DNA from 4 places in the Staphylococcus massiliensis genome. Region 3 is predicted to be linked to each of the others. Evidence: riboswitches for the same ligand, from Rfam matches in the RefSeq annotation. Region 3 holds a riboswitch; each other region holds the start of a gene.
The links. A riboswitch is a leader RNA that binds a small molecule or an ion and turns the genes downstream of it on or off. The one in region 3 is predicted to bind S-adenosylmethionine.
Positions count from the first base shown of each region.

Region 1 (7,910 bases), 970 kb from region 3:
AGTTTATCAAACATCATTTCAAATCCATGCACAGTGGAATCATGATATTCCTTTTTCTTTTGCTTGTATTCAAGACGTGTTAAACGACGCTCCTTAGGAATATCACTTTGATATCTAAATGTCATTTGGCAAATGCCAGGTTCACGTTCCTCAAAGTAAAGTTCAATTAAATCTTCAACATCACTTAAATGCGGCATACCCATTGTCATGACAATGTGTTGATCAGGAATAAGTACTTGGTATGTACCAACTACACGTAATTCCTTTTGATTTTTAGCATCAATAATTTCGTAAGTTCCACCTTCTACAGGGTCATTGTCGAGCTTTTGATTCGTTCTTGGCGTTGTTAAGAACCACTGACGCAATAATTCAGGGTGGAGCCAAGCTTGATATAGTGTTTCAGGCGAAACTTTCATTAAACGAACAATTTCAATTTGCACTGTTTCTTCTTGCATTAGCTTTACACATCCATTCTTCGTCTATCATACTTGTTAATATATATTCTAACGTATAATACACAAAGTCAAAAACTATATGGTCTTAATTTTCGTTATGAGCGGCTTTTCGTTTAGATTTAAGAACTGGTAAACCAAGTATAATCGCGACAACACCACTAATTCCAAGAATGAATGGGTAGAACGAGTAAGGAATTAGCATTACTGGTGAAATACTTGCGACACCAGCTGCTGCAATAACTTGCGGACTATACGGTAAGAACCCTTGGAAACAACTACCAAAGATATCTAAGATACTTGCCGACTTTCTTGGATCAATGTCGTACTTGTCGGCAATCCTTTTCGCAAGAGGACCGGCCATTAAGATTGAAATCGTATTATTCGCTGTTGAAATATCAGCAACACTGACAAGGCCAGCAATACCAAGTTCTGCACCGCGTCTCGACTTAACCTTGGCATTCACAAATTCAAGCAACCATCTAATACCGCCATTGAACTCGATAATCGAAATTAAACCACCGATTAAGAGCGCGATAATCGCCGTGTCTTCCATACCAATGACACCTTCAGAGGCTGCCTTTAAAAAGCCCTTCCAATCAAACGAGCCATCTATAAATCCAATAATGCCTGATAAGAGCGTACCAGATAACAGCACAATCACGACATTAACACCGATTAAAGCCAAAATAAGTACTAATAAATAAGGTATCACTTTCACTAAATTAAAATCATATGACTTAGATTGATCGAGTGTAATACCATGCGTCAGGATCCATAAAAGCACCATTGTCAAAATGGCACCAGGTAATACAATCCTAAAGTTCACCTTAAACTTATCCTTCATTTGCGTCTTCTGAGTACGTACAGCAGCGATCGTTGTATCTGAAATCATAGATAAGTTATCACCAAACATCGCACCACCTACTACAGTTGCCATCACAAGTGCGCTTGATACATCCGTTGCTTGGCTAATTCCAAATCCAACTGGTGCAATCGCTGCAACAGTACCTACGGACGTTCCCATTGAGATTGAAATAAACATACAAATTAAGAATAACCCTACGAGTAATAAATTAGTGGGAATCAAAGATAAACCTAAGTTAACAGTTGACTCAACGCCTCCCATCTCTTCTGTCACCTTTGAAAAGGCACCTGCGAGTAAGAAGATAAATACCATTAGAATGATATTAGAATGTCCTGCACCTTTCGTAAAGACGTCGACCTTTTTACTAAAGGACGTTTTATGGTTCATAAATAATGCAATTACTACAGCAATCATAATCGAAATATTTAAAGGCATCGTGCTAAAGTTACCAGTGATAATGCCTACTCCGATAAATAACGTTACAAATATTAATAAAGGCAATAAGCCCCATACATTTCCCTTTTCCTTTGTCATATCATCACTTCCTTAAAATAAAAACCTTTCTTCTTTAATATGTGAAAAAGAAGAAAGGTTGAATTTAACTTCTTATCTTCAGCATATTGCTTCTGGAATTGGCACACGCATCACCATGTTGCCGAAGTTTCGTAGGGCCAGTCCCTCCACTTCTCTTGATAAGATCTATATAAGATTTTTGAATTTGTGCTCGAGTTAATAACTCATTTTAGCATTGGTAAAACATTTAATCAATACATGATTTAAATTTAATTCTTAATTAAATATATTTGGTACACTTAATCAATCAACTTTCCTGATTAAGTAACCGCTTCGCTAATGTCACGAAATAGTCCGGTACTTTTTCTAGAATACCTTCATCTGGATCATATTTCGGATGATGCAACTGATACTCACTTTCTGAGCCAATCATAACGAACACACCTGGATAGTGCTTCGTAAAGCCAGAAAAATCTTCGCCAATTGTGAGTGGTTCATCAAAAATTGTTACGTCATATCCAGTTTCTTTTGCCACTTCAATCGATTGTTCAGTAAGTTTATAATCATTGTACACAGCACCAGGTAAATGAGTATAGGTTGTCTTGATATCGACATCAAACATGGTTTCTAAGCCAGTCGCAATGTCTTTTAATCGTTTTTCAACATAGCTTTGAACCTTCTTATCAAAGGTTCTCACGGTACCTTGTACATAAGCAGTCTCTGGAATGACATTCCATGTTTTACCACTTGTCACTTCACCTATAGATACAACAGCGCGATCAAACGCTGAAACATTGCGACTTACTATAGATTGTATGCTTGTAATTAACTGACCTAAAACGATTGAAGGATCGTTACCATCTTCCGGTCGCGCTGCGTGCGCGCCTTTTCCAGTGATTTCAAACTCGAAACGATCAACATTAGATGTTAAGATACCTGATTTCACTCCGAATTCACCGACTTTTAAAGAAGGATAATTGTGAAAACCAAGTATCGCCTCGCAACCTTCTAACACATTCGCCTTAACCATGTCTGTAGCACCATGACCAAGTTCTTCTGCTGGTTGAAAGACAAATCTCACACTCCCTTGAAGTTCATCCTCAATGCGCTTTAACTTAACTGCAGCACTTAGCACGCTCGCCATATGAATGTCGTGACCACATGCATGCATCACGTCATCATATTTAGATCTAAAGGTGTTAAACACTTCCTCATGAATAGGTAAGGCATCGATGTCTGAACGTATGGCAATCATGCGATCCCCTGAACCAACTTCAGCAACAACACCCGTCTCAAGGTCAAAATCTAATATCTTGATGTCGAACTTTTTAAGGATCTTCTTAATGTTTTTAGTCGTACGATATTCTTCATCAGAAAGTTCTGGATAGCGATGAAACATCCGTCTCCATTCAATCGTTTGTTCATAGTCATACATGATATCGACTCCCCTGTTATTTAAAAATACGCCTAACGAAAACTATAGTGCTATGATAACACAATTTTTAGAATTTTGTGATAACATAGCGTAAAAAAGATTATAAAAATACCCCAACACTTATCTAAAGCGTTGGGGTATAGCATTTAGTCAATGCTTTATTTTAAAGATAAGTCACGATCTACGATAACTTTACCGTCTTTGATAACTTTATCTACATGGTTAACACCATATTTGTACGTAACGAATTCGTGGTTAGGTGCGTTCCAAAGCACGATATTCGCTTTGTCACCTTCGTTAATAGTACCTGCATCAACGTTGATTGCTTTAGCAGCGTTAACTGTTACAGCATTCCAAATTTCGTTTGGTGATAATTTAAGTTTTAATGCTGCGATAGCCATAACCATTTGTAAGTTGTTAGTTACACAACTACCTGGGTTGTAGTCTGTAGCGATTGCAATTGCACCGTCGTTTTCTAACATACCACGTGCATCTGCATATTCTTCTTTACCAAGGTAGAATGTTGTACCTGGTAATAATACAGCTACAGTTTCGCTATCTTTAAGTTTTTTCTTATCTTCGTCACTTGAAGCAACTAAGTGGTCAGCAGAAATTGCATCTTCATCAATTGCAAGTCCTAAACCACCTAATGGGTCGATTTCGTCAGCGTGGATTTTCACGTCGAAACCATGTTTCTTAGCTTCTTGCATATAACGCTTAGATTCTTCGATTGAGAATACGCCTGTTTCGCAGAAGATATCAGCGAAGTCTGCATATTCTTTAACTTCAGGTAATAAATTAATCATTTCTTCTAAGAATGCTTCGTTTGATTCAGCATCTTTAGGTACAGCGTGTGGTCCAAGGAAAGTGTGACGCATATCTAGGTTATACTTTTCAGCTAAACGATTTGAAACTTTAAGTTGTTTTAATTCGTTTTCTTTATCTAAGCCATAACCACTTTTACTTTCAACAGCTAACACACCATGGTGAATCATTGTTAATAAGTCATGTTCTGCTTTTTCGAATAGTTCATCTTCAGATGCTTTACGTGTAGATTCTACTGTAGAAAGGATGCCGCCACCTTGTTCAAGGATTTCTAAATATGAAGCACCTTGGCGTTTTAAGCTCATTTCGTGTTCACGAGAACCACCGTGAATTAAGTGTGTATGCGCATCTACTAAAGATGGTGATACAACTTTACCAGTAGCGTCGATTGTTTCTTCAGCTTCGTACTCTTCTGTATGCGGACCAGCATAAACGATTTTACCGTCCTTAACGACAACTGTACCGTTCTCAACAATTTCTAATTCATCAAGTGCTTTACCTTTTAAAGGTTTGTCAGTCTTCTTAGGTAATACAAGCTCCTTAATGTTTTGAATAACTAAATCGTTCATTACTTATCACCTTTCTCTGTAATCATTGGAATATGAACACCTTTTTCTTTTGCTACTTCTTTAGCGATGTCATAACCTGCATCAGCATGTCTTACTACTCCCATACCCGGATCTGTAGTTAATACACGTTCTAAGCGTTTTTCAGCTTTTTCTGAACCGTCAGCTACAACTACCATACCAGCATGAAGTGAGTAACCCATACCTACACCGCCACCGTGGTGGAATGAAATCCATGAACCACCTGCAGCTGTGTTGATTAAAGCGTTAAGTACTGCCCAGTCACCTACAGCGTCAGAACCATCTTGCATACCTTCAGTTTCACGGTTAGGACTTGCTACTGAACCTGAATCTAAGTGGTCACGGCCGATAACGATAGGTGCTGAAATTTCTCCGTCGCGCACTAATTTATTAAGTGCTACACCCATTTTCGCACGTTCACCATAACCTAACCAAGCAATACGAGATGGTAAACCTTGGAATGAGATTTTTTCTTGAGCTAAGTCTAACCAACGATTAAGTTTTTCATTTTCAGGGAATAATTTACGCATTTCTTCGTCTGCACGTTCGATATCCTTAGGATCACCGCTTAATGCAGCGAAACGGAAAGGTCCTTTACCTTCACAGAATAATGGACGGATGTATGCAGGAACGAAACCTGGGAAATCAAATGCGTTTTCTAAACCTTCGTTATGCGCTACTTGACGAATGTTATTACCATAGTCGAATGCAATGGCACCTTTTTCTTGGAATTCTAACATTTGTTCAACGTGTCTACGCATAGAAGCGTTCGCTTTTTTAACGTATTCTTGTGGATCGTCTTCACGTAATTTTTTCGCTTCTTCTAAAGAATAACCATGTGGAACATAACCATTTAATGGGTCATGTGCACTAGTTTGGTCAGTGATGATATCCACTTTAAAGTCATCACGTTTAAGTAAATCTTCATATACATCTACTGCGTTAGCAACTAAACCAATTGATAAAGCTTTGCCTTCATCACGAGCTTCTGTAGCTAATTTAATTGCTTCTTCTAAATCGCTTGTTTTAACGTCGCAATATCGTGTTTCAATACGTTTGTCGATACGTGTTTCATCAACATCAATACCGATAACAACACCGCCGTTCATTGTTACAGCTAGTGGTTGCGCACCACCCATGCCGCCTAAACCAGCAGTTAATGTAATTGTGCCGCTTAAGTCTTCATCAAAATGTTGTCTAGCAAGCTCAGCAAATGTTTCGAAAGTACCTTGTACGATACCTTGTGAACCAATGTAAATCCAGCTACCAGCTGTCATTTGGCCGTACATCATTAAACCTTTTTTATCTAATTCGTTGAAGTGATCCCAGTTAGCCCAATGTGGAACTAATACTGAGTTTGATAATAAAACACGTGGTGCTTCATCATGAGTTTTAAATACAGCTACTGGCTTACCTGATTGAACTAACATTGTTTCGTCTTTTTCTAAATTACGAAGTGTTTCAACGATAGCATCGAAGCTTTCCCAGTTACGCGCTGCTTTACCAATTCCACCGTAAACAACTAGGTCTTCTGGACGTTCAGCAACTTCAGGATCTAAGTTGTTATATAACATACGTAAGACTGCTTCTTGTTCCCAGCCTTTACATTCGATTTCTAAACCTTTTTTTGCTTGAATATTTCTCATTTCCATCTCTCCTTAAACTGAATTAAATAAATCTATTATTTTAAAAGGTACATTCATGTGTTACCCAAAAATAAGTAATGCTATTGGTAATGTGATTAATAAAGTTAAAATAACGCGTTCAAACCATATCACAACAAGCTTCCATACCGAGATTTTAATGTCCGTTGACATAATAACTGGTACAACACTTGAGAAAAAGATAATGGCAGATACGCTCATCACACCTACTGTGAAACGAATTGCTAAATCGGCACTACCTGCAACCGCCGCAGGTAATAACATTTCAATGATTGAAAGCGTTGCTGCTTGAGATAAAGTTGATACATCATCAATCGGAAAGAACATTAAGAACGGGTAGAAAATATAAGAGATATACTTAATAATCGGTGTGTATTCAGCGATTACTAACCCTAAGAAACCAATTGACATGATTGATGGGATAATTGCAATTGTCATAACAACACCATCTTTTAAATTGGTTTTAACGTTCTCCCATAAAGATGCACTGTTTTTAACTGCGATTTTAGCTTCTTCCCATGCTTCTTTAAGTAAAGACATGTCTTGTTTTATTTCCTTTTGATAAGGTACGTTGTCGTATGTGCTTGTTGATTCAAATCTGATTGGAGGGATATGTACTGTAATTGCTGTTACTACGAATGTGATAACGAGCGTTAACCAAAAATATAAATTCCAATGTTCTAAGATTCCGAGTGTCTCTGCAACAATAATCATAAATGTAGCTGAAACCGTTGAAAATCCTGTCGCAATAATGACTGCTTCCTTGTGGTTATAGTGACCTTCTTTATATACTCTATTCGTAATAAGTAAACCAATTGAATAGCTTCCAACGAAGGACGCTACAGCATCTACTGCAGATTTACCAGGCGTCTTAAAGACTGGTCGCATAAATGGACGACATAAAACACCGATAAATTCGAGTAGGCCATAACCTACAAGTAGTGATAAGAATATTGCCCCTACAGGAATTAATACACCAAGCGGTAGCGCTAGCTTTTCAAATAGGAAAGGTCCTATCTTAGGATTTAAAACAAATCCAGGCCCTACCTTAAACACGACCATAAATCCGATGATTACCCCTAAGATTTTGAAGAATGTAAATATCTTCTCGGTAGTCGTTTTCTTCCATTGACCTGTTACGATTGGATAAATAGCACCAAGTATTAAAAGTAATAAAATATAGTACGGTAATACCGGCCCTACTGTATTCCTGATCAACGTAACTAAGTGATCAATTAAGATTGAGTTCTTTCCACCTATTTCCATAGGAACAAAGAAGAATAAGATACCTATAAAACTATATACAAAAAATTTCCACATGTACTTAATACACCCCTTTGTGTTAAGTACCATCCCACTTCCTTCTCTATTATAATATGATAAAATATAGCTAACTAATATAAATAAACTAATTATTTATAGGTTAAGTCTATTAACACCCCTAAAAACCTATAGTTTAGGGATTTTAAAAACGCATTAAAACGCCTGTATTTATTGGAATTTTTGAAATTGACAGATAATTGGAACGATATTTTGATAATAGGAGTAAAGATATATGAAGATCAT
Region 1 covers NZ_CP171119.1:942,944-950,853, reverse strand. Annotated here, with positions in the region: gene ACF3N8_RS04390 (SRPBCC domain-containing protein) at 1-455, opposite strand, end outside; gene ACF3N8_RS04385 (Na+/H+ antiporter NhaC family protein) at 541-1,854, opposite strand; SAM riboswitch class I at 1,924-2,019, opposite strand; gene ACF3N8_RS04380 (amidohydrolase) at 2,141-3,268, opposite strand; gene hutI (imidazolonepropionase) at 3,427-4,662, opposite strand; gene hutU (urocanate hydratase) at 4,662-6,326, opposite strand; gene ACF3N8_RS04365 (YjiH family protein) at 6,387-7,664, opposite strand; gene ACF3N8_RS04360 (LysR family transcriptional regulator) at 7,900-7,910, shown strand, end outside.
Region 1: it holds a riboswitch for S-adenosylmethionine, as region 3 does, so the genes downstream of both, ACF3N8_RS04385 (Na+/H+ antiporter NhaC family protein) here and ACF3N8_RS11400 (methionine ABC transporter ATP-binding protein) in region 3, are expected to answer to the same signal.

Region 2 (7,910 bases), 1.0 Mb from region 3:
ATTAAACTTACACATTGAATTCTTTATATTTACAAGCGAAGAGTTTGCTGAAAAGAACTTAGAGCACTTAGTCACACGTATTTATGCGATTCATGAAGAATTAGAACATTTGATCATAGATAATAATAAGAATTTAGATACTTTGAATGCGGCATATCATAAATATTGCGAGAGTCGTAATATAGCCAAACAATATATTTAAGTGCATGGTTAAATGATAAAAGCCTTGAATGACGGTACCTCAACCATCATTCAAGGCTAATTTTTTTAGTTTTTTATAAAATACTTAAACCACTCTTTAGAATATCTTTTTCAAACCCTTTAACTGTATCAACTGACAGTTCATCGATATTACGACCAATGTTCGGGATCTTTTTAACAACGTCAGCTGGGCAAGTGATAATGTCAGCGCCGATTTCATCAGCTTGAATGACGTTAAATAATTCTCGGCAACTCGCCCATAATAACTTAACGCCTTCTTTTTCATGCGTCACTTTAACCGATTCTTTCATTAAAGGTAGCGGATCAACACCTGTGTCTGCGATACGTCCCGCAAATACTGAGACGTATGTAGGTACACCTTCTTTAACCGCTTCAGTGATAGCTTTCACTTGTTCAATCGTGTAAACCGCAGTGACATTAAGTTTTACATCTTTGTGTGAGAGCTTTTCAATAAGTGGAATCATGGATTCACCATTCGTATTCACAACAGGAATTTTTACGAACACGTTGTCACCATATTCCTTTAAAATCTCAGCTTCTTTCTCCATTGTTTCCATGTCATTCGCGAACACTTCAAATGAAATCGAAGCATCAGGGATTGCTTGAACAACTTCACTCGCAAAAGCCTTATAGTCCGTAACACCAGCTTTAGCCATTAAACTAGGGTTAGTCGTAAAGCCATCTACCTCTTTGTTTTGGTAAGCTTGTTTCATTTGCTCGATGTCTGCACCATCCGCAAATACTTCAACATTTAAATTAGACATACTTATTCCTCCTATCCTATATGAATCGTGTTACTGTTTAAAGTTGATTTACACTAGGTATGTATATAAATAAGTTATACCATTTTTCGTATATGATAGCTATTTTAAGGGGCTATCTAGAAATTTATTCATGAATATTAGATAAAAAGAAATTATTTGTGCTATGATGTATGTTGAGAATTATAGGAGGATATTATGAATACATCTAAAAAATACTTTTTTCTATCCTTAATATTAATTTTAATTAGTTGTTACTTTAATACGTTAAATCCACTATTAGATTTTCACTTTAAATCAATCATTTTACTTATATTAATATGTAGTATCGTGAATACGATTATCATACTACTTGCCATACATTTTAACGATAAATCGATTAAATCACTACATTCTCATAGTGGATGGGTACGCGGTGCGTCACGTATATTACCTTTCATAATCATGATTGTAATTGCCTTACATATTTTAGCAGCTTTATACACATTCGGTATATTTAATTAATTACGTATTCAATCAAACGAAATTAGCACGACTTTAGTGTTATTAAGATGATTTATGGATTCAATTTAATTTAGTTCGATTAAGGCAAATTGCCAGAGTGAGATTAAGAAATCTTTGAACCACATCGGGTTTCTGCCTCACTCTTTTTTTAATGAGGTGACAATATGCAATATGTATATATTTTTATAGGAGGCGCGATTGGTGCCTTGCTTCGCTACCTTCTTTCATTTCTCCACGAGCCTACAGACCTTCCAGTTGGTACCTTTATCGCAAATATAATCGGTGCTTTCTTAATGGGATACCTGTCCCATGCTGCGATACAACTATTTCAAGATCATCCTAATGTAAAGAAAGGCGTTACGACAGGGTTTGTCGGCGCACTAACAACCTTTTCAACCTTTCAATTTGAAATCGTTCAAATGCTTAATCATCATCAAATTTGGCTCGCACTTTCATACGCAATTTTAAGCTTTTTAGCGGGACTTACATTTTGCATGAAGGGTTTTGCGTTAGGAGGTAAGGTTAAACATGATTAAAATCTTACTCGTGCTACTAGGTGGTGGCGTCGGAGCTGTTTTAAGAGGATTGATTACGAATCTTTTTAAAAAGTCCTTCCCTAAAGTAACCTTTCCTTTAGCAACAACTGTTGTTAATTTAGTGGGATGTTTTTTAATTGGATATATATCGCAGTTCGATTTAAATGATTCATTAAAAACTTTAATTGTCACAGGCATGTTAGGTGGTTTAACAACATTTTCTACAATGATGTACGAATTGATTCAAATGTTAAATGACGATAATAAACCTTCACCTTACTTTTATATCTATGCTTTGGTGCAATTTGTCCTAGGATTATTATGTTGTCTATTGGGATACTACGTGTAAATAGGGTTTAAAAAAAGCACTATAGCGTACCTATTCGGTATCGCTATAGTGCTTTCAATTTAATTGAAGCTTTCAATTTTATCCATAATTTCTTGCAGTTCTTCAACATTGTATTGAATACGTCCGTGGAAGACGAACTTATTAAAGTATTCATTAAGTTGTTCAGGTCCAACTAACGCGCGAGTATGAGACGTCTCTTGGAAATTAGAGATTGTTACTGCGCCATCATATTTAGGGTTAAAGTATAAAAGCGTTGTTGGTAGGTATTTTAAATCTAATTCACGTTTTAACGTTTCAGCTAAACGTTCAACTTTCGTAATATGTGTTGTGTAATCAACTACAGATAAAGAATGTTTATCATCATTTTGATCTAAAACAATCGTATGTGGTGCAGTTATTTCTAAATCAAGCGTGTTGAAAACTTGTTCCATAACTGGAAGCTTTCCAAATTGAGACTGATTAACACCGTAATACACATGTCCTTTTAAAAGTTGAGAATCGATTAAATAAAGACCCGTACGTGTAAGTACTAAGTGACTGATTCTAGAAACATCTTCAAAGTTTTGCTTTGGTAAAAAGATGTTTGCCATAATATGCATATCTTCAGGACGGATACGCTTTTCATTTACTAAGCGTTCACGAATACCTAAAAGACGCATGTCAGTGATATACTCACTTTTATTTTTAGAGAATAATTTTAAAGCATCAATTTCTCTATCTTTTGAATTTACCGTAGCTTCGTAATCTTCTTTTTGTTTCGTAATCGTTTTCTTATTTTCTATTCTTTCTTTCTCTAGAGCTTCTTCATGATTCTGATGTAATTCTGAATGTTTAGAGTTATATTGATCCTCTAATTTTTGTTTTGCTTTCTTTTTGCTGCTAAGCGCAACGAGAAATAGGATAAAGAATATAATTGCAAGTAGTGTTGCTACAATTAAACTAATGCTTATTGCATCTAAAGCCATATGATAAAACGCTCCCTTTCTTCTACAATCAGACAAACAGAAATATTCAATTTACAAAGTAAACTATGTATGATGTTTCTATTTTTAACGGCTCAATCTGATTTAAAATAAGCTATACCCTATTATAATAGAATATAGCTTATCATTCGATAGTTTCGTATGATTTTTTGTTAAAACTATTTAACTTTTTCTATAAAAGCATTTAATGCATCAACTTTATCAATTTCTTCCCATGGTAATTGGATGTCAGTACGTCCAAAATGACCATATGCTGCAGTCTGCTTATAGATTGGTTGACGTAAATTTAACATTTCAATGATACCTGCTGGTCGTAAATCAAAGATATCTCGAACCGCTTCAACAAGTAACGGCTCAGGAACTTTGTTAGTGTTGAATGTATCAATTGAAATAGATACAGGCTCGGCCTTACCAATTGCATAAGCGAGTTGAACTTCACACTTATCACTTAAACCTGCTGCAACGATATTCTTAGCTACATAACGTGCTGCATATGAAGCAGAACGGTCAACTTTAGTTGGATCTTTACCACTGAAAGCACCGCCGCCGTGTCGCGCATAACCACCATAAGTGTCTACAATAATCTTTCTACCTGTTAAACCTGCATCACCTTGTGGCCCACCAATTACGAAACGGCCAGTAGGATTAATGTAGAATTTCGTTTCTGCATCAATTAAGTTTTCAGCAACGACAGGATAAATAACATGTTCTTTTATATCATTTTCAATTTTACTTAACTCAATATCTTCATGGTGTTGAGATGACACAACAATCGTATCTACACGAACTGGTTTATGATTTTCATCATATTCAACAGTAACTTGTACTTTACCATCTGGACGTAAGTAAGCTAAAGTACCATCCTTACGTACATCGCTTAAACGTTTAGATAATTGGTGTGATAAATAGATAGGTAAAGGCATGTATGTTTCAGTTTCATTCGTCGCGAAACCGAACATTAAACCTTGGTCACCAGCACCAGTTGCTTCAATTTCTTGTTCTTTATCGTCATCACGGTATTCTAATGCGCGATCAACACCTTGAGCAATATCAGGTGATTGCTCATCAATTGCAGTTAATACAGACATTGTTTTGTAGTCATATCCATACTTAGCACGTGTATAACCAATGCCTTTAACTGTTTCGCGTACAACTTTAGGGATATCGACGTACGTTGATGTAGAAATTTCTCCTGCGATTAGCGCCATTCCTGTTGTTACTGTCGTTTCACAGGCAACACGCGCATTCTTATCGCCTTTTAAAATTTCATCTAAAACTGCATCGGAAATTTGGTCAGCAATTTTATCAGGATGTCCTTCAGTAACAGATTCTGACGTGAATAATCTTCTGTTAGTAGTCATTTTATACTCCTTTAAAATTTATATTACGAAAATTCTCTTTGATTTTATAGAGCTAAATAAAAAAACCTTCTTCACTATTAAGATAGAGAGAAGGCTTAATCCGTCCATTCGCTCTTATCGTTCAGACTATTGTCTGCAAACGGTTTGGCACCTTTCTTTTATATAGGATAAAAGAGGTTGCTGGGCTTCGTTGGGTCCATGTCCCTCCACCACTCAGGATAAGAGAATCCGTTAGCTACATACTACCTAAGTTTATTAAGCTTGTCAATTTTATGAAAATCTTTAAAATCTCTAGTAATAGCATGGAATAATAATACAAATGTGTTATACTAATTTCATGTAAATGCTTACATTACCGTAATAACTATTGGAGGGATTCTATATGACAATTGACATGGGGACGAATAACACGAAGATTGATGACATTATAGCAAAAGACACGTCTCATTTTCAATTAAGCACAACGGAATTATATAACAAAATTTTAGAAAGAGATGAAGGTGAATTAACAGAACTTGGTGCTATCAACATGAAAACTGGTAAATATACTGGTCGTTCACCTAAAGACAAATTCATTGTAGATGATCCTGAAATCGCTGACGAAGTAGATTGGGGAGATATTAACCAACCTATCTCTGAAGAAGTTTTCTTAAATCTTTATGATAAAGTCGTTAATTACCTAGATGAAAAAGATGAATTATTTGTTTTCAATGGTTATGCAGGTAGTGACAAAGACTCTGAGCTAAAATTAACTGTTGTTAATGAACTTGCTTGGCATAATTTATTTGCAAAAACAATGTTCATTCGCCCAGAAAGCGTAGAGGAAGCAGAATCTATTAATCCTGAATTTACAATTATTTCTGCCCCTACTTTTAAAGCAGACCCTGAAGTAGACGGCACGAAATCAGAAACTTTCATTATTACATCATTCAAACATAAAACAATCTTGATCGGCGGTACTGAGTACGCTGGTGAAATGAAAAAAGGTATCTTCTCAGTAATGAATTACTTATTACCACAAAACGATATCATGAGTATGCACTGTTCAGCTAACGTTGGAGATAAAGGCGATGTTGCTTTATTCTTCGGTTTATCAGGTACTGGTAAAACAACACTTTCAGCTGATCCAGATCGTAAATTAATCGGTGACGATGAGCACGGTTGGAACGAAAACGGTGTATTCAATATCGAAGGTGGTTGCTACGCTAAAGCAATTAATCTTTCAAAAGATAAAGAGCCACAAATTTATAGTGCTTTAAAATATGGTACAGTTTTAGAAAACGTTGTAGTTGATGAACATGGTGACGTTGACTTTGATGATAATAAGTACACTGAAAATACACGTGCTGCTTACCCTATCCACCATATTGATAATATTGTGGTACCATCAAAAGCTGCACACCCTAACACAATCATCTTCTTAACTGCAGATGCATTCGGTGTGTTACCACCTATCTCTAAATTAACTAAGAGCCAAGCTATGTATCACTTCTTAAGTGGTTTCACTTCTAAATTAGCTGGTACTGAACGTGGTATTACTGAACCAGAACCATCATTCTCTACTTGTTTCGGCGCTCCATTCTTACCATTAAACGCGAAAGTTTACGCTGACTTATTAGGTAAATTAATCGACGAACACGAAGTTGATGTTTACTTAGTAAACACTGGTTGGACTGGTGGTAAGTATGGCGATGGTAAACGTATCGACTTAAAATATACACGTCAAATGGTTAACCAAGCTATTAGCGGTGAACTTAAAGACGCTGAATATGAACAAGACGACATCTTTGGTTTAAATATTCCAAAAGAAATCGAAGACGTTCCATCTAAAATCTTAATGCCTAAGAACGCTTGGTCAGATGCAGAAGCTTATGATGAGCAAGCTAAAGACTTAGTAAACCGTTTCAAAGAAAACTTCAAGAAATTCGGTGAAGAAACTGCTGATCTTGAAAAAGACGGTGGCTTTAAATAATTCAATCATAATTAAACCGAGGCGCGTTATGCGTCTCGGTTTTTTTAAATTTCTGATTCTGTTTGTGCCATCCAATCTTGTATGTAATTGAGTACATCTTTTAAAGCGCTTGGACGAGGCACATGTCCTTCTTCCAATTGATATAACGTATCATAAGTAGCGCCTACTTGTTTTAAGTGCTTTTCCAAATGATAGGCTTGATGAATCCCCACTTGTTCATCCGCACCACCATGTACGATTAATATCGGAGGGCTCATCTGTGTTATTGCGTTCAGAGCTTCACGCTCATCATAAACTGAGCTTTGCTTCTTAGGGTGACCAATCATGCGTCTCATCATACCTCGCAAATCAACGCGCTCTTCGTACATTAAACGTAGGTCCGACACGCCTCCCCATATGATATAGCTTGTTGCACCGACTTCTTGAAATGTTAATAAGCCTTGAATACCACCTCTTGAGAATCCGATTAAATGTAGTGGCGTTTCGGGATACATCTCCTTTAAAATATGTGCCGCTTCTATAACGTCATTTAAGTCCGCGCCAGCAAAGGCGTCATGCCCTTCGCTACCATTATTACCTCTATAGTAAGGCGCAAATACAACCGTTGAAGCATTCATAAATTGCATCATGCGCGCAGGTCGAACTCTACCAACCTGACCTTTACCACCCCGCAAATACATTACGATACGACGCGCTTCCTTTAAAGGCTTGAATAATAAACCTTTGACGTGAAACCCATCGACCTCATATGTAACTTCGTATGCTTCATGCGTAGATAATGCGATTGGCATTTTCTTATATTTTGTAAAAGCCAAGCTCAATCACTCTTTCTAAACATTTTAGAATCGCTTTATCTTCTATTAAGAAACTGCGTTCTTCATGGGGTACGTCGTCAGGTGACTTAAATAAAATTGGACCGGACGTTTCTAAATAATCCGCTTTGTCTACGATCTCAGATACCAGCACTACATAGACATCTTTTTTAAAGGGCTTTTCAGCGAGGACCTCATACTGTGCGATAAAATAATGTGCCTCAATAGTCGCACCGGTTTCCTCAAACAGTTCCCGCTTCAAAGCTTCAATGCTTGATTCACCCGCCTCACGTTTACCGCCTGGAAATTCAATGCCGCGTTCAAGATGTTTCGTAAACAAAAGTTGATTCTGATAAATTGGAAATGCTAAGACGTGATCACCGTCTGAAGGCTCGGAATCGGACTTAAAT
Region 2 covers NZ_CP171119.1:1,342,760-1,350,669, reverse strand. Annotated here, with positions in the region: gene ACF3N8_RS06630 (hypothetical protein) at 1-202, shown strand, start outside; gene ACF3N8_RS06625 (transaldolase) at 276-986, opposite strand; gene ACF3N8_RS06620 (hypothetical protein) at 1,182-1,487, shown strand; gene crcB (fluoride efflux transporter CrcB) at 1,652-2,023, shown strand; gene ACF3N8_RS06610 (CrcB family protein) at 2,016-2,372, shown strand; gene ACF3N8_RS06605 (NERD domain-containing protein) at 2,432-3,337, opposite strand; gene metK (methionine adenosyltransferase) at 3,514-4,716, opposite strand; SAM riboswitch class I at 4,828-4,941, opposite strand; gene pckA (phosphoenolpyruvate carboxykinase (ATP)) at 5,099-6,688, shown strand; gene ACF3N8_RS06590 (S9 family peptidase) at 6,733-7,503, opposite strand; gene ytkD (RNA deprotection pyrophosphohydrolase) at 7,484-7,910, opposite strand, start outside.
Region 2: it holds a riboswitch for S-adenosylmethionine, as region 3 does, so the genes downstream of both, metK (methionine adenosyltransferase) here and ACF3N8_RS11400 (methionine ABC transporter ATP-binding protein) in region 3, are expected to answer to the same signal.

Region 3 (7,910 bases):
AACGCATCACCCGTACTTAACCTATGCGGTTATATTAGGACTTGTAATCGGTTCTATAGCTGCAATTTTCCCTGGTTTACCTACAACACCGTTAACATGGATCGTTTCAATTATTACGTTAATTGTAGGTTTTTGTATCAGTTACTTCCTCGGAAAAGAAACAGCTAAGACTGAAACAATTGATTAGACAACATTTAAAAAGCCAACGCGGTCACATCAGACCACGTTGGCTTTTTTGTTGCGTGTATACATTATTCAGTAGCAGGAATCACTGCACCGTTATATTTCTTCTTAATGAATTCTTGGATTTCTTTAGACTGTAATGCTTCTAATAGTGCTTTAGCTTTCTTAGAATCCTTTTGACCTTCTTGAACAGCGATTAAGTTCGCATATGGGTTATCTTCAGGATTCTCAAGGGCGATAGAATCTTTTTGAGGATTTAACTTTTGTTCAATCGCAAAGTTAGAATTAATGATTACAGCGTCTCCTTCACCGTTTTGATACGTTTTAGGTAAGAATTCTGCAGATTGCTTGTTGTTAAATTTAATATCTTTTTTATTTTCTACAATATCATCAAACTTCGCATCTTGAATTTTAACGCCATCTTTTAATTTAATTAAACCTTCATCAACGAAGAATTTTAAGAAACGTCCTTCTTCAGCAGGGTTATTAGATACGAATACTTCCGCACCCTTAGGTAAATCTTTTAAGCTTTTGTGCTTTTTAGAATAAACAGCCATTGGTTCTAAGTGAACATTACCTACAGATTCAATTTTATATTTCTTGTCTTTCTTCTCAGTGTCTAAATATGGTGTATGTTGGAAGAAGTTAGCATCAAGCTCTCCAGCATCTAATAATTTGTTAGGCGTCGTATAATCGTTAATTGTTTTAACTTTTAAGTCATAGCCCTTCTCTTTTAAAAGCGGTTTAGCCTCTTCTAAAATTTCAGCATGTGGCGCTGGTGAAGCACCTACTGTAATCGACTTATCATCACCATCTTTTTTAGCTTCTTTATTACCACAAGCTACTAATACAAGTGTTAACACTAATAAAAATAATAACCTTTTCATAATTAAATAACCTCCCATAAATTAACGTTTATCTATTTTTCGAGCGATAAAATCACCTGAAAATTGAATGATAAATACAAGTAATAAAATAAAGATTGTTGAAATCAAGATCACATCATTTTGATTTCGAGTAAAACCTGTTAAATAAGCTAAGTTACCTAAACCGCCTGCGCCAATAACACCCGCAATTGCAGTTGAACCAACTAAAGCGATAGATGTAACTGTAATACCTGAAACTAAAGCTGGCATTGATTCAGGAAGTAAAACTTTAAATACGATAGCCCACGTATTCGCTCCCATAGAAGTAGCCGCTTCAATAACACCTTTATCTATTTCTTTTAAAGCAATTTCAACAAGTCTCGCATAGAAAGGTGCAGCTCCAATAATGAGTGCTGGTAATGCACCAGTCGGTCCACTAATCGTTCCTAATATTAAACTCGTAAACGGTATCAATAATAGGATTAATATGATAAATGGTATCGCTCGGAATAAATTCACGATAAAGGAAACGATACTGTAGAACACTCTACTAAATGTCGATTTGCCCTTTGATGTTTGGAAAAGCAATATCCCTAAGATAAGACCGAATACAAAAGCAAATAGGGTTGAAACAACGGTCATATATACGGTTTCATATAAAGCAAGCCAAACTTCATCCCATTTAATGTTCGGCATCGTGATCATTTCTTGTACGATTTCACTAAAGCTTTTGCCCATCTTGAAGCACCTCCACTTCTACATGATGATGCTCAAACGCCTCAAGCAACGTATCAATCGAAACCGATACTTTAGGAATATGAACAATTAAATAGCCAACTTCACCTGATTTAAGATGCTTGATATGCGCCTCTAAAATATTAATAGAAACGTCTAACTGTTTTGAAATTTCTGAAATTATAGGTCGTGTTGTATTCCCATCGACGAACTTTAAATGCAATAAATGACCTTCTTGAAACGCGTCTATATATGTATGAGTTTCAATATCAGACTCTTGATTTAAATCCTTCTTAACAAAACGTTTCGTTACATCACTTTGAGGGTTCTCAAACACATCTTTAACTGAACCTTGCTCTATCACACGTCCTTGTTCCATCACAGCAACCTCATCGCATATTTTACGGATGACTTGCATTTCGTGTGTGATTAGAACAATCGTTAAGTTCTGTTCTTCCTTTATTTGAACAAGTAAATCTAGGATTTCTTCTGTTGTTTGAGGGTCTAAAGCACTTGTCGCTTCGTCACATAATAAAACTGTAGGGTCGTTCGCTAAAGCACGCGCAATACCAACACGTTGCTTTTGACCACCTGATAATTCAGAAGGATATGCATCCTCCCGGCCTTTCAAACCTACACGTTCTATCAAGTTTCGTGCACGTTGTTTTGCTTCTTGAGTCGGAACCCCAGCAATTTCGAGTGGAAACATAACGTTCCTTAAAACCGTTCGTGACCATAATAAATTAAAGTGTTGGAAAATCATACTAACCTTTTGGCGTTTCTGCCTAAGTTCCTTTTTAGATAGCTTTCCTAAATCTTCACCATCGACTAAAATTTGGCCTGATGTAGGTTGCTCTAAATAGTTAAAAAGCCGTATCAACGTACTTTTACCTGCACCAGAGAAACCAATAACCCCAAATATACTACCTTTAGGAATTGTAAGATTAACATGATCAACTGCAGTAACGTTAAGTTTTTTCGTTGAAAATGTTTTAACAATCTCTTTAAGTTCAATCACACTATCTATCCTCCCAAAGCTTACTAAATAAATGAAAAAAGCTTTCTCTTAAAATAATAAGAGAAAGCTATCTAGTATCTTTCTCTCATCTTCAGAAATCCAAAAGATTTCATGTGACTTGGCACCATATCCTAAGACGGTTGCCGGGCTTCATAGGGCACATCCCTCCACCACTCTCGATAAGAGTATTTGTCGTATTCATTTATTGTTTATAATCCTACCACCTAAAAAGCGATGCGTCAATCTAATTTTTCAAATTTTCTAACAAATTGGTAACTGATTGAAACGCATACAGTCTTTTTACTTCTTTACCGTATGACATAATCATAAGTATCGGTACTGATTGGATTTCGTGTTGTTGATTAAATTCTGGTAGTACATTCAAATCCAACTTCGTGATAGGAAGCTTTGTAATTTCGTTTGCGATATCGAGCATTCTTTCAGAAACTTTACAGGTACCACATGTAGGTGTATAACCGAATATTAAATGTTTCTCTTTGTCAAAATGCTCAGATATATTGTTCGATTGCTCTGTAACATTCATGGTACGTGTATTTTCCCTTCAAAACAAAATCTTTCTTAACTTTAAAGCCAAATCTTTCTAATCGACGTGATAAATAATGTCTAGGACAACGTGAAACTTCGTTATAAGTAGAATCAATGTAAATATGCGTACTTTCACTTAAATACATTCTAAACCACTTTCTGATTTTTTCCCCTTCTTCATCAGCATCAGCTAAGATGAAGACATCCTTGTCGTATAAATCATCAAGCATGTTATCTATTTTTTCAATACTCATCGTGCCATGAGTACAGATTATTTCAACTGATTCATTTAATACTTCTTTAACGCGTTTTTTATCTGATTTACCTTCTACAACAATTACTTTTTGAATCATCGTCATGGTATTCACCCTCTAAAAAATTATTGTCCACGTAAAAGGATTAAAAAGAAAAACTCCATGATATTATGTAATATCGTGGAGTTTAGGGCATATTATTCACCAATCATTTCTTCGTACTTTTCAGCATCAAGTAATGCATCTAATTGACTTTCATCACTTAATTCAACTTTAACCATCCATGCCTTTTCATACGGAGATTCGTTAACAAATTCTGGGCTATCTTCTAATTCGTCGTTGATTTCAACTACTTTACCAGATACTGGCGCGTATAATTCTGATACAGTTTTTACTGATTCAACGCTACCAAATGAATCCCCTTCGCTGATTTCTTCGTCAACTTCTGGTAATTCAACGAATACGATATCTCCTAATTCGTTTTGAGCGTAGTCAGTGATACCAATTAATACAGTATCTCCATCAACTTTTACCCATTCATGTTCTTTTGAATATTTTAATTCCTTTGGCACTGCCACGAAAATCCCCTCCTAAATATATTTACAATTCAATCATGCCATAACAATTCATGGCAATCAACTATTATAGCCATGTGTTACGATATTCTTCTTCTTTAAAACCAAGCGTGATTTTATCACCTAAAATCGCCATTGGTCGCTTAACAAGCATGCCATCTGATGCTAAAAGTTCTAGTTTTTCGTCATTAGATAATGTCTTAAGTTTATCTTTAAGACCAAGTTCGCGGTATTTCGCACCACGTGTATTAAATAATTTGTTGATGTCTACACCTGTTTGTTCAATAATCTCTTTGAATTCTGATTCATTAGGTGTAAATTGGATTAAATCAATAGGTTCATAGCTTACACCGTACTCTGTTAAGAATTTTGCAGCTTTCTTACATGAAGTACAATTTTGGTATTGGTAAAATTTGATCATGGCTTAAAAACCTCCTCAACTTGTTAGTTACAATATATCAAAAATTTATTAAAAATGCTCTGTTTTATAATAATTCATAAAATTATAATTGAGATTAAATTTGAAATAATCCATAAATTGAACATATTTAAAATTTAAGTGTAATCAGAAACATCCGCAGCATAACGCCTGCAAAATAAAACGTAAACAATAATCTTTATTCGCTTTTAGAAATACGTTATATTTAAACTACAATTATAGATATTAGTCAGAATATCTTTTAAGGAGTCGATATAAATGGAACCTATTAAAACAATGGATACTTTTAACGATGTTATTAAGAGCGATGCACCAGTAATCATTAAATTCGAAGCCGATTGGTGCCCAGATTGTAAAGCAATGGATATGTGGATTGATCCAATCGTTGAAAAGTACAATGACTATAAATGGTATGTTGTAAACCGCGACGAAGTTGAAGAAGCAGCTACTACTCATGAAGTAATGGGTATTCCAAGCATTTTAATCTTTAAAGACGGCGACAAACTCGCACACTTACATTCAGCAAACGCTAAATCACCTGAGCAAGTTGAATCATTCCTAGAAGAAAACTTAAAATAATGAATATAACCCTATGAACGAATTACGTTCATAGGGTTATTTTTTACAAATTAGCCTTCGAAACGAGATACATATTCATCATTTTTACGTGGCTTAGCTTTAAATTCATCCTCTAAATCTGTGAGATATAGAAAACCAACAATAGACTCATCCGCTTCAACTTTAAATAAATCTTTTACTCTCGGATTAAAGATATAATCTGGTGTCTTCCAACAGGTACCAATGCCAACTTCGTGTAACAATAGTAGAAGGTTCTGAGCGAATGCACCAACAGCTAGCATATTCTCATTATCTTCACGTTGTCTTGGATCACGTTTTGCTACAACTACTAAGAATCCACCTAAATTTGTCACAGCGTTGTAGTGGCTTTCTTGCTTATCTTCACTTTTAGGAAAAGCTATTTTACTTAATTTACGGCTCATTGCACCTAAATCATCTTTAGGTACATGCACCACGCGCCAAGGTTCTCTTAGGCAGTGATTAGGTGCATGTGTGGCAAGATTTAACGCTTCATATAATTTATCCTCATCGATAGTCATATCTCTTTTGAATTTCTTAATGCTTCTTCTATCTTTGATTGCGTCTCTTAGTTCCACTATATTCGCCTCCTACAAATGATAACTATTATCAATTATAGGGAATTTATATGCTTTTAGCAAATTGTTGATAAAACTTAAGCTGATTTTTTAGTGTTTTTACTGGAATTTGGCCAGGTGCTTGACTATCGTTTAAGCAACCATATGACAAGTAGCCACCATACATATTTTGAGCGGTACGCGTCATTATTCCTAAGTCTCCCATAGATATACCAACGACTTTAGCGTCTAGGGAATCACGTGCATGTTCTAATACTTCAAGCAACGTGAACGTATCTTTATGCGAAAGTGGCATTACCGCAATTTTCAAGATATCACCTTGTAATTGACTCATATGATAGTACGTTTTTCTAAGTACATCGCTTGATGGCGTATATTTGAAATTATGATAGGATATCAGCACCTCAATATGATGTGCTTTAGCTTTAGCGACAAGCTTTTCAAGTAGTTGCGTATTAGAACGCTCATCCCACTCTATATCAATCATTTGAAACCCAGTTAAATTCAATAAACGCTCAAGGTACGTTAAATAGTCCTCTCCTTCAAGTTGACCTTTCCCACCTTGAGCACCCGTACGATACGTTAGCAAAATGGGAAGCTCTAAATGGGCATCGCTTAATACGCTTAAATACTGATCAATACTTGATGCTTCAATATGATCAATCTGATCAATTCTTAGTTCAATAACATCAATATACTCCTCGTTAGCCTTAATATCCATAATGTCTTGATTTAGTTCATTTAAATGTTCAGGCGCTATCGTTACAGCAACTTTAGTATCCACATGTTCACTTCCTTTTTAAATTTATGTGTAAATCGCAACAAAATACACGATGTGTGTACATATTTGAAATACGTATATTAACATGATTTCCCTTGACTTCAGGAATAGCAGAGTCAAACATATATTCATTAAAAATATAATAAAAAACTCCACGATATGGGTAGGTCCTAACCAGAATGTGTAAAGTAAACTTACGATAAACATTCCTATGAACAACTGATTACGCATAAGCTTCCATAATAACAAGTATATAAATACTGTAACTTCTATAACAGGTTTGATAACACCGTAAAGAAAGACATTTTGATAGAGTTGGCCTTTTGCATTGAAAATAATAAATTGCCCATAGTAGGTCTGCATATTCGTGAAAAATAGCGTTAATATCCATAATAATTCAACGACAATAAAGGTTGCTAAAAAATAAATAAAATCATCTATTGAGATATACCGACCTTTAGGCTTAATTTCTAGAGATATGATATCGTCGTAATATAAATAAATGGCTACGAAAAAGATTATGAATACTTTAATAATAAACATTAAATTGGATGCTTGTTGAAATAGTAACAGAAAAGATTCTAAAATGAGTAGGACAACAATCCATTTCATCCAGTTCAAATTGAGCCTTTTCAAGGAAACGATGCAACTTTGAATAATTTTGAAAAGTGTCATAAGATGTTGATTCATAGAAGTCTCCTAGTATAATATAAATCGGTTTTTAATTTTAAAATTAATATAATTTTACAACACTTTAAAGACACGCGCTATAAAAACTTTATTGGACCAACCTTATTCCACCCTATCTCGCTTCAAATAACTATCTTTTTAAAGTTATTTACTGTAAAATTTACATACTAATTCGACGAAAGGAAGCATTCTAATGTTAAAAGAAGAAAGATTTAATGCAATCGTAGAACTTGTAGATCGTGACGGTACCGTGCAAGTTAATGACATTACGCAACGCTTAGGTGTTTCTGATATGACAGTAAGACGCGATTTGTCAGAGCTTGAAACTTTAGGGCTTTTAAAGCGGGTGCATGGCGGAGCTAAAAGCCTAAACGTTTATCGACCGACTGAGTTGTCTCATCATGATAAACAAATTATGAATCGTGACCAAAAAGAAGCAATCGTCCAAGAGGCGCTGAATTACATAAATGAAGATGAAACGATTTACTTAGGTCCAGGTACGACGGTACATATGCTTGCTGAAGCGATGGACTTCAAGCATTTACGTATCGTAACGAATTCTCTACCTGTCTTTGAAACATTGACATCAAAATCAAATGCGCTTGATGTATATCTATTAGGTGGCAAGATGCGTGAACGTACGCAAGC
Region 3 covers NZ_CP171119.1:2,377,856-2,385,765, forward strand. Annotated here, with positions in the region: gene ACF3N8_RS11385 (DUF368 domain-containing protein) at 1-187, shown strand, start outside; gene ACF3N8_RS11390 (MetQ/NlpA family ABC transporter substrate-binding protein) at 252-1,070, opposite strand; gene ACF3N8_RS11395 (methionine ABC transporter permease) at 1,092-1,787, opposite strand; gene ACF3N8_RS11400 (methionine ABC transporter ATP-binding protein) at 1,771-2,802, opposite strand; SAM riboswitch class I at 2,885-2,988, opposite strand; gene ACF3N8_RS11405 (thioredoxin family protein) at 3,047-3,346, opposite strand; gene ACF3N8_RS11410 (toprim domain-containing protein) at 3,312-3,707, opposite strand; gene gcvH (glycine cleavage system protein GcvH) at 3,800-4,180, opposite strand; gene ACF3N8_RS11420 (arsenate reductase family protein) at 4,245-4,598, opposite strand; gene ACF3N8_RS11425 (co-chaperone YbbN) at 4,875-5,195, shown strand; gene ACF3N8_RS11430 (nitroreductase) at 5,246-5,791, opposite strand; gene aroD (type I 3-dehydroquinate dehydratase) at 5,838-6,575, opposite strand; gene ACF3N8_RS11440 (DeoR/GlpR family DNA-binding transcription regulator) at 7,456-7,910, shown strand, end outside.

Region 4 (7,910 bases), 490 kb from region 3:
ATAGGGATGTGGTACTTTTTTTATGCGTGAATACTCAAATATATATAAATTTGAAAGGGTGTTTTTAGAAGATGTTAGATATTAAAGTTTTTAGAAATGAACCTGATTACGTTAAAGAAAAAGTTAGATTAAGAGGTATGGAGCCTAGTGTTGTTGATGAAGTTCTAGAGCTTGATGCAAAAAGCCGTGAATACATTAACGAAACTGAACAACTTAAAGCTGAGCGTAACAAAGCAAGTGAAGAAATCGCTCAGAAAAAACGTAATAAAGAAGACGCGGATGATGCGATTAAAGCTATGCGTGAAGTTGGCGACAAAATCAAAGACTTAGACGCTAAATTAAAAGAAGTTAAAACTGAAATTGAAGATAAATTAGCACGTATACCAAACTTCATTCATGACGATGTACCTGAAGGTGATTCAGATGAAGACAACGTTGAAGTTAAAAAATGGGGTACGCCACGTGAATTCGACTTCGATTACAAAGCTCATTGGGACTTAGTAGAAGATCTTAAGATGGCTAACTTTGAACGTGCTGCAAAAGTTTCTGGTGCACGTTTCGTATACTTAACAAACGATGGTGCGTTACTTGAACGTGCTTTAATGAACTACATGCTTACTAAACATACAACTCAAAACGGTTACACTGAAATGATGGTACCACAATTAGTTAACGCTGATTCAATGTATGGTACTGGTCAGTTACCTAAATTCGAAGAAGACTTATTCAAAGTTGAAAAAGAAGGTCTTTACACAATCCCAACTGCTGAAGTACCTTTAACAAACTATTACCGTGACGAAGTTATCCAACCAGGTGTCTTACCTGAGAAATTCACTGGAATGTCAGCTTGTTTCCGTAGTGAAGCGGGTTCTGCAGGCCGTGACACTAGAGGTCTTATCCGTTTACACCAATTCGACAAAGTTGAATTAGTACGTTTCGAGAAACCAGAAGATTCTTGGAATGCTTTAGAAGAAATGACTGAGAACGCTGAAAGCATCCTTGAAGAATTAGGCTTACCATATCGTCGTGTAATCTTATGTACAGGTGATATCGGCTTCGGCGCAAGCAAAACTTACGACTTAGAAGTTTGGTTACCAAGCTACAATGAATACAAAGAAATCAGTTCTTGCTCTAACGTAACTGACTTCCAAGCACGCCGTGCAAATATCCGTTTCAAACGCGATAAAGATGCTAAACCAGAATTTGCACACACATTAAATGGTAGTGGTCTAGCAGTAGGTCGTACGTTCGCAGCTATCGTTGAAAACTATCAAAACGAAGACGGTTCTATTACAATCCCTGAAGCGCTTGTTCCATTCATGGGTGGTAAAACTAAGATTGAACCAATCAATAAATAAATCTTAAACATTATAAATGGCTTTTAACAGGAGCATCTAGATCGGTTACGAATCGATCTAGTTGCTTTCTTTTTTTATCATTGCTAAGACATTAAAGATGAATTGTACTTAAGAAGAGGGGAGGTTGCTTTTAAGGTCGCCTCTTTTTTAAAAGCCCTTTAAATCAAGGGTTTTATTTAAATTAAGTAACCCCCCCTGGTGGGGTAGGGGAGTTTGAAGGGTGTCTAAAAATATCAGGGAAGTCTAAATTTTCGAGTAAAAATTCACAAGCAATAAAACGCCATAATATTAGCTTTCCGAGTATGACGTTTGTCTTACTTCAGACAAACGGAAGTGTAACTAAGGATGCTATAAAGTAATTTTTATCAGAATATTTTGACATATCACTTTAATAATAAAGCCATATAAGTTATGATTAACTTAATCAATTTCATATTGCTTATTAAGAGAAGTGGAGGGACTTGGCCCGATGAGACTTCAGCAACCGATCTCAAGACACGGTGCTACAACCAACGTTCATTCGATTGATAAGTCTACAAACACCTTACAATCGAGTAAGGTGTTTTTTTAATATGCAAGGAGGTTTTGGAATGAACTATACAGTAGATACGTTACATTTAGGTGAATTTACAACTGAATCAGGTGAAACAATAGAAAATCTTAAACTCAGATACGAGCACGTAGGCTACAAGGGTCAACCACTCGTCCTCATTTGCCATGCGCTTACAGGAAACCATCTAACTTATGGTACAGATGATGATCCAGGCTGGTGGCGAGAAATCATTGATGGGGGATATATGCCTGTACATGATTATCAATTTTTAACGTTCAATGTTATAGGTAGTCCATTTGGTTCAAGTTCAGCATTAACTGAGCGTGCTTTTCCAGAGAGATTAACGATACGAGATATCGTTCGCGCGATTGAAATCGGTATTTCACACTTAGGGTTTAAAACGATTGATATCTTAATCGGAGCGTCCTTAGGTGGTATGCAAGCGATAGAACTGCTATATAATAACCAGTTTAACGTTAAGAAAGCCGTAATTCTCGCTTCAACGTGTAAGACATCTTCATATAGCCGCGCATTCAATGAGATAGCGAGACAAAGTATACATTTAGCGGGTAAGGAAGGGCTAAGTTTAGCAAGACAAATTGGGTTCTTAACGTATCGATCTTCAAAGTCTTACGAAGAAAATTTTACGCCTGAAGAAGTGGTAAGTTACCAGAAGTATCAAGGAGACAAATTCAAGGAACGCTTCGATTTGAAGTGTTACCTGACACTGCTCGACGTCTTAGACAGTCATAATATTGATAGAGGCCGTGAAGATGTTGATGCAGTCTTCAAATCGCTCGAAACTAAAGTCCTCACAGTAGGATTTAAAGACGATTTATTGTATCCAAACGAAGACGTCTATCACGTAGGGAAACGATTTAAATATCATAGGCATTTCTATGTGCCTGACAACGTAGGTCATGATGGATTTTTATTGAACTTCAATATATGGGCACCCAACTTATATCATTTTTTAAAAGTAACGCGAAATAAGCGTAAATAAACCGAATTTGATGATTTGTAAATCAATATACTACAATTGTATAACAACGCTAAAGATTGTAGAATAGAGATTAAAGATTATAAAGTTTGGAAGTGGCATTATTGTTTTCGAAAATAGATGTTAAAGCAACGATGATTGCTACAAGTGTCATGATTGTCTTAGCTATAATATTAAGCTTCGTACCATGGCTTAGCGTATTGTTACTTTTATTTGCAACAATTCCAGGTATCGTATTATGGCACAAATCAATTCCATCATTTGGCATGAGTGCATTAATCACGGTGATAATTACAACGCTTACGAAAAGTGTCTTTGCATTAAGTATTGTAATTATCATCTTTATTTTAAGTGCCGTGATCGGTCAATTGTTAAAAGAACGCGCATCAAAGGAACGCATTTTTTACTTAGCTTCATTTATATCAAGTCTGATCACTTTAGTGGTTATCATGATTTTACAAAGTATAAAAATGATTCCACTCACATATCAAATGATTAAACCGTTAGAATCATTAATGAAAGAAGCGCAAAAAGTAAGTGATGTGTCTAAAGAGTCAATGGATATGTTAGAAAATAGTATTCATACCTTAAGTGCGTCTTTCCCATCATTTTTAGTACTTTTTATCATATTCATTGTATTTTTAAATCTACTCATCACTTTTCCAATGTTACGTGAATTTAAGATTGCAACACCATCATTCAAACCCTTGTATTCATGGGAAATGAACCGCTCATTCTTGTGGATATATTTTGTCGTATTATTGGGTATGATGTTTACAACGGAAATTAACACATGGACAAGCATTCTATTGAACTTACAAGTTATGTTACAATTAGTTATGTTTATTCAAGGATTAAGTTTAATACATTACTTCGCGCACAAGAAACGATTCCCTACAGCGGTATCCGTTATTTTCGTGATTTTAGGTGTTATCTTTTATCCGATTACGAGACTCATTGGAATGTTAGATTTAGGTATAAATTTAAAAGGCTTCATTAAAAAATGATTTGAGGTGACAAAATGAACCGTCAAACCACTAAAAAGTCACTGTTAATCCCTTATCTTTTAATGGTGATTACATCGATCGCTATCGTTGTTATATGGTTCATATTTAGGCCGTTATTGGCTTTATTTGTAACGATTGGTCTTATCGTAATGATTATCATTACAGCTTTCATGTTAAGACACGCTTACAAGAAGATGGACGAATACGTCAATCAACTAAGTGGTGAAATATGTGGAACGAGTGATAGAGCAGTAAAGACGTTGCCGATTGGTATCGTCATTCTCGATGAAAATGACCAAATCGAGTGGTTAAACCAATTTATGCATGATCGCATTGATCGTAACGTCATTTCGGATCCGATTAATGAGGTTTATCCTAATATTTTAAAGCAATTAGAAAAGACAGAAGAAATCGAAATTACAGACGAACCATATCACTACCGTGTTAGTCACGCAGAAGAGGAAGGCGTACTTTATTTCTTCGATATTACTGAAGAGGTACAGACTTCTCAATTATTTGAAGATCAGCGTCCAATCATTGCAACGCTTTTCCTAGATAACTATGATGAAATCACGCAGAATATGAACGACACACAACGTTCAGAAATCAACTCAATGGTTACAAGAGTGATTAACCGCTGGGCAACAGAGCATGACGTTTACTTTAAACGTTATAGCTCAGACCAGTTTGTCGCATACTTAAACCATCGTATCTTAAAGGAAATTGAAGATACGAACTTTGATATTTTAAGTCAACTTCGTGAAAAGAGTGTCGGTTACCGTGCACAACTTACATTAAGTATTGGTATCGGTGAAGGTTCAGATAACCTCATTGATTTAGGTGAATTATCACAATCAGGCTTAGACTTAGCGCTAGGTCGTGGTGGTGACCAAGTTGCCATCAAGAATATGAATGGTAACGTTCGTTTCTATGGCGGTAAGACTGACCCGATGGAGAAACGTACGCGAGTTCGTGCGCGTGTTATTTCTCACGCTTTAAAAGACATTTTAATGGAAGGTGACAAAGTGATTGTTATGGGTCACACGAGACCTGACCTTGATGCAATCGGTGCAGCTATCGGGGTATCACGATTTGCGATGATGAATAACCTTGATGCATATATCGTATTAAATGAAGAAGATATAGACCCAACATTACGCCGAGTAATGAATGAAATTGATGAGAAACCAGAACTTAAAGAACGCTTTATTACATCGGATGAAGCTTGGGATATCATGACATCTAAGACAACCCTCGTTGTTGTAGATACACACAAACCAGAAATGGTTCTTGATGAAAATATTTTAAATAAAGCAAACCGTCGTGTGGTTATTGACCATCACAGACGTGGTGATAGTTTCATATCAAACCCATTACTTGTTTATATGGAACCTTATGCAAGTTCGACTGCTGAGCTTGTTACAGAATTGCTTGAGTATCAACCTAAAGAACAACGTTTAACACGTTTAGAGTCGACAGTGATGTTTGCAGGTATTATTGTAGATACACGCAACTTTACACTACGTACTGGTTCTAGGACTTTTGATGCAGCAAGCTATTTAAGAGCACACGGTGCAGATACAATTCTGACGCAACATTTCTTAAAGGATGATATTGATACGTATATTAATCGTTCTGAATTAATTCGTACGGTAGAATTACAAGATCATGGCGTAGCAATCGCACATGGCTCTGACGAAAAGATTTATCATCCGGTAACAGTCGCTCAGGCGGCAGACGAATTATTAAGTCTTGATGGCGTTGAGGCATCCTATGTGGTAGCGAAACGTGAAGAGAACTTAATTGGTATATCAGCACGTTCGCTTGGTGAAATTAACGTGCAACTTACGATGGAAGCATTAGGTGGCGGCGGACATTTAACAAATGCTGCAACACAACTTAAAGATTCAAATATAGAAGATGCAATCGCACAACTTCAAGAAGCAATTACAGAACAGATGAATAGGAGTGACGAATCATGAAAGTAATTTTCACAGAAGATGTTAAAGGTAAAGGTAAGAAAGGCGAAGTTAAAGACGTACCAGTAGGTTATGCGAATAACTTCCTTTTAAAAAAGAACTTAGCAGTTGAAGCAACACCAGGTAACTTAAAACAATTAGAACAACAAAATAAACGTAAAGAAGAAGAAAAACAACAAGAATTAGAAGACGCTAAAAAGTTAAAAGAACGTTTAAGTGAATTAGAAGTTGAAGTTACGGCTAAATCAGGTGAAGGCGGTAAATTATTTGGTTCAGTGAGCACGAAACAAATCGCTGAAGCACTTAAAGACCAACATGATATCAAAGTAGATAAACGTAAGATGGATTTACCAAATGGTATCCACGCACTTGGTTATACGAACGTACCAATTAAACTTCACAAAGAAGTAGAAGGTACATTACGCGTTCACACAGTGGAAAAATAATACGTAAGGTAATGAGGTGCTCCGTATGGATGGTATGTATCAACAACAAAATCAAATGCCACATAACAATGAAGCAGAGCAGTCTGTACTTGGTGCAGTTCTCATTGATCCAGAACTGATTATAACAACTCAGGAAGTCTTACTTCCTGAGTCATTTTATCGTATGGCACATCAACACATCTTCCGTGCCATGATGAATTTAAATGAAGACGGCAAAGAGATCGACATCGTTACATTACTCGAACAACTCACGACTGAAGGTAAGCTCAGTGAGTCAGGTGGACCATCATATCTCGCTGAACTTGCGAATAACTTACCTACAACTCGTAACATCGATCATTATATCGACATCGTAATTAAGCATGCGATTAAGCGTAAGTTGATTTATGTTGCTGAGAGTATCGCAAATGATGGTTATAATGATGAGTTAGATTTAGAAGTCGTGTTAAATGACGCCGAAAAACGTATTCTTGATATTTCGTCTACACGTGAGAGTGACGGCTTTAAAGATATTCGTGACGTCTTAGGTGATGTGTACGATAATGCAGAATTGCTTGATCAGAATAGTGGTCAAACACCTGGTATCCCAACAGGGTACCGTGATTTAGATAATATGACAGCGGGCTTTAACCGCAATGATTTAATCATCTTAGCAGCAAGACCATCTGTCGGTAAGACTGCCTTCGCACTAAATATTGCGCAAAAGGTTGCGACACACGAAGATCAATTTACGGTAGGTATCTTTTCACTAGAGATGGGTGCTGACCAGCTCGCAACGCGTATGATTTGTAGTTCAGGTAACGTAGACTCAAACCGTTTACGTACCGGTACGATGACTGAAGAAGATTGGAATCGTTTCACGATTGCAGTCGGTAAGTTGTCACGTACGAAGATTTTCATCGATGATACGCCAGGTATTCGAATCACAGATATTAGATCAAAGTGTCGTCGTCTTAAACAAGAGCACGGCCTCGATATGATTGTGATCGACTACTTACAACTGATTCAAGGAAGCGGTTCTCGTATGTCAGATAACCGTCAACAAGAAGTGTCAGAGATTTCGCGTACATTGAAAGCTATCGCAAGAGAGATGGAGTGCCCTGTGATTGCACTCAGTCAGTTATCACGTGGTGTTGAACAGCGACAAGATAAACGACCTATGATGAGTGATATTCGTGAATCAGGGTCTATCGAGCAAGACGCGGATATTGTAGCTTTCTTATATCGTGAAGATTATTATAACCGTGGTGAAGATGACGACGATGAAGATGGCGACAACTTACCTCAAACGAATGATGATAATGGTGAGATTGAGATTATTATCGCCAAGCAACGTAACGGCCCTACAGGAACCGTTAAACTTCACTTCATGAAACAATATAATAAATTTACAGACATTGATTACGCACACGCAGAAATGTAATGCGAAGTATTTAACCGTACATTTAAAAGTTTTTATGCTTTAATGTACGGTTTTTGTATTGATTTATCGTTCATAATCATTCAGAAGTATGTATTTTTAAAAAGAATGTATTGAGCGATAAACGTTGTAACGACGGCCTTAGCG
Region 4 covers NZ_CP171119.1:462,870-470,779, reverse strand. Annotated here, with positions in the region: gene serS (serine--tRNA ligase) at 72-1,358, shown strand; SAM riboswitch class I at 1,795-1,892, shown strand; gene ACF3N8_RS02220 (alpha/beta fold hydrolase family protein) at 1,949-2,914, shown strand; gene ACF3N8_RS02215 (DUF2232 domain-containing protein) at 3,016-3,918, shown strand; gene ACF3N8_RS02210 (DHH family phosphoesterase) at 3,933-5,900, shown strand; gene rplI (50S ribosomal protein L9) at 5,897-6,343, shown strand; gene dnaB (replicative DNA helicase) at 6,369-7,766, shown strand.
Region 4: it holds a riboswitch for S-adenosylmethionine, as region 3 does, so the genes downstream of both, ACF3N8_RS02220 (alpha/beta fold hydrolase family protein) here and ACF3N8_RS11400 (methionine ABC transporter ATP-binding protein) in region 3, are expected to answer to the same signal.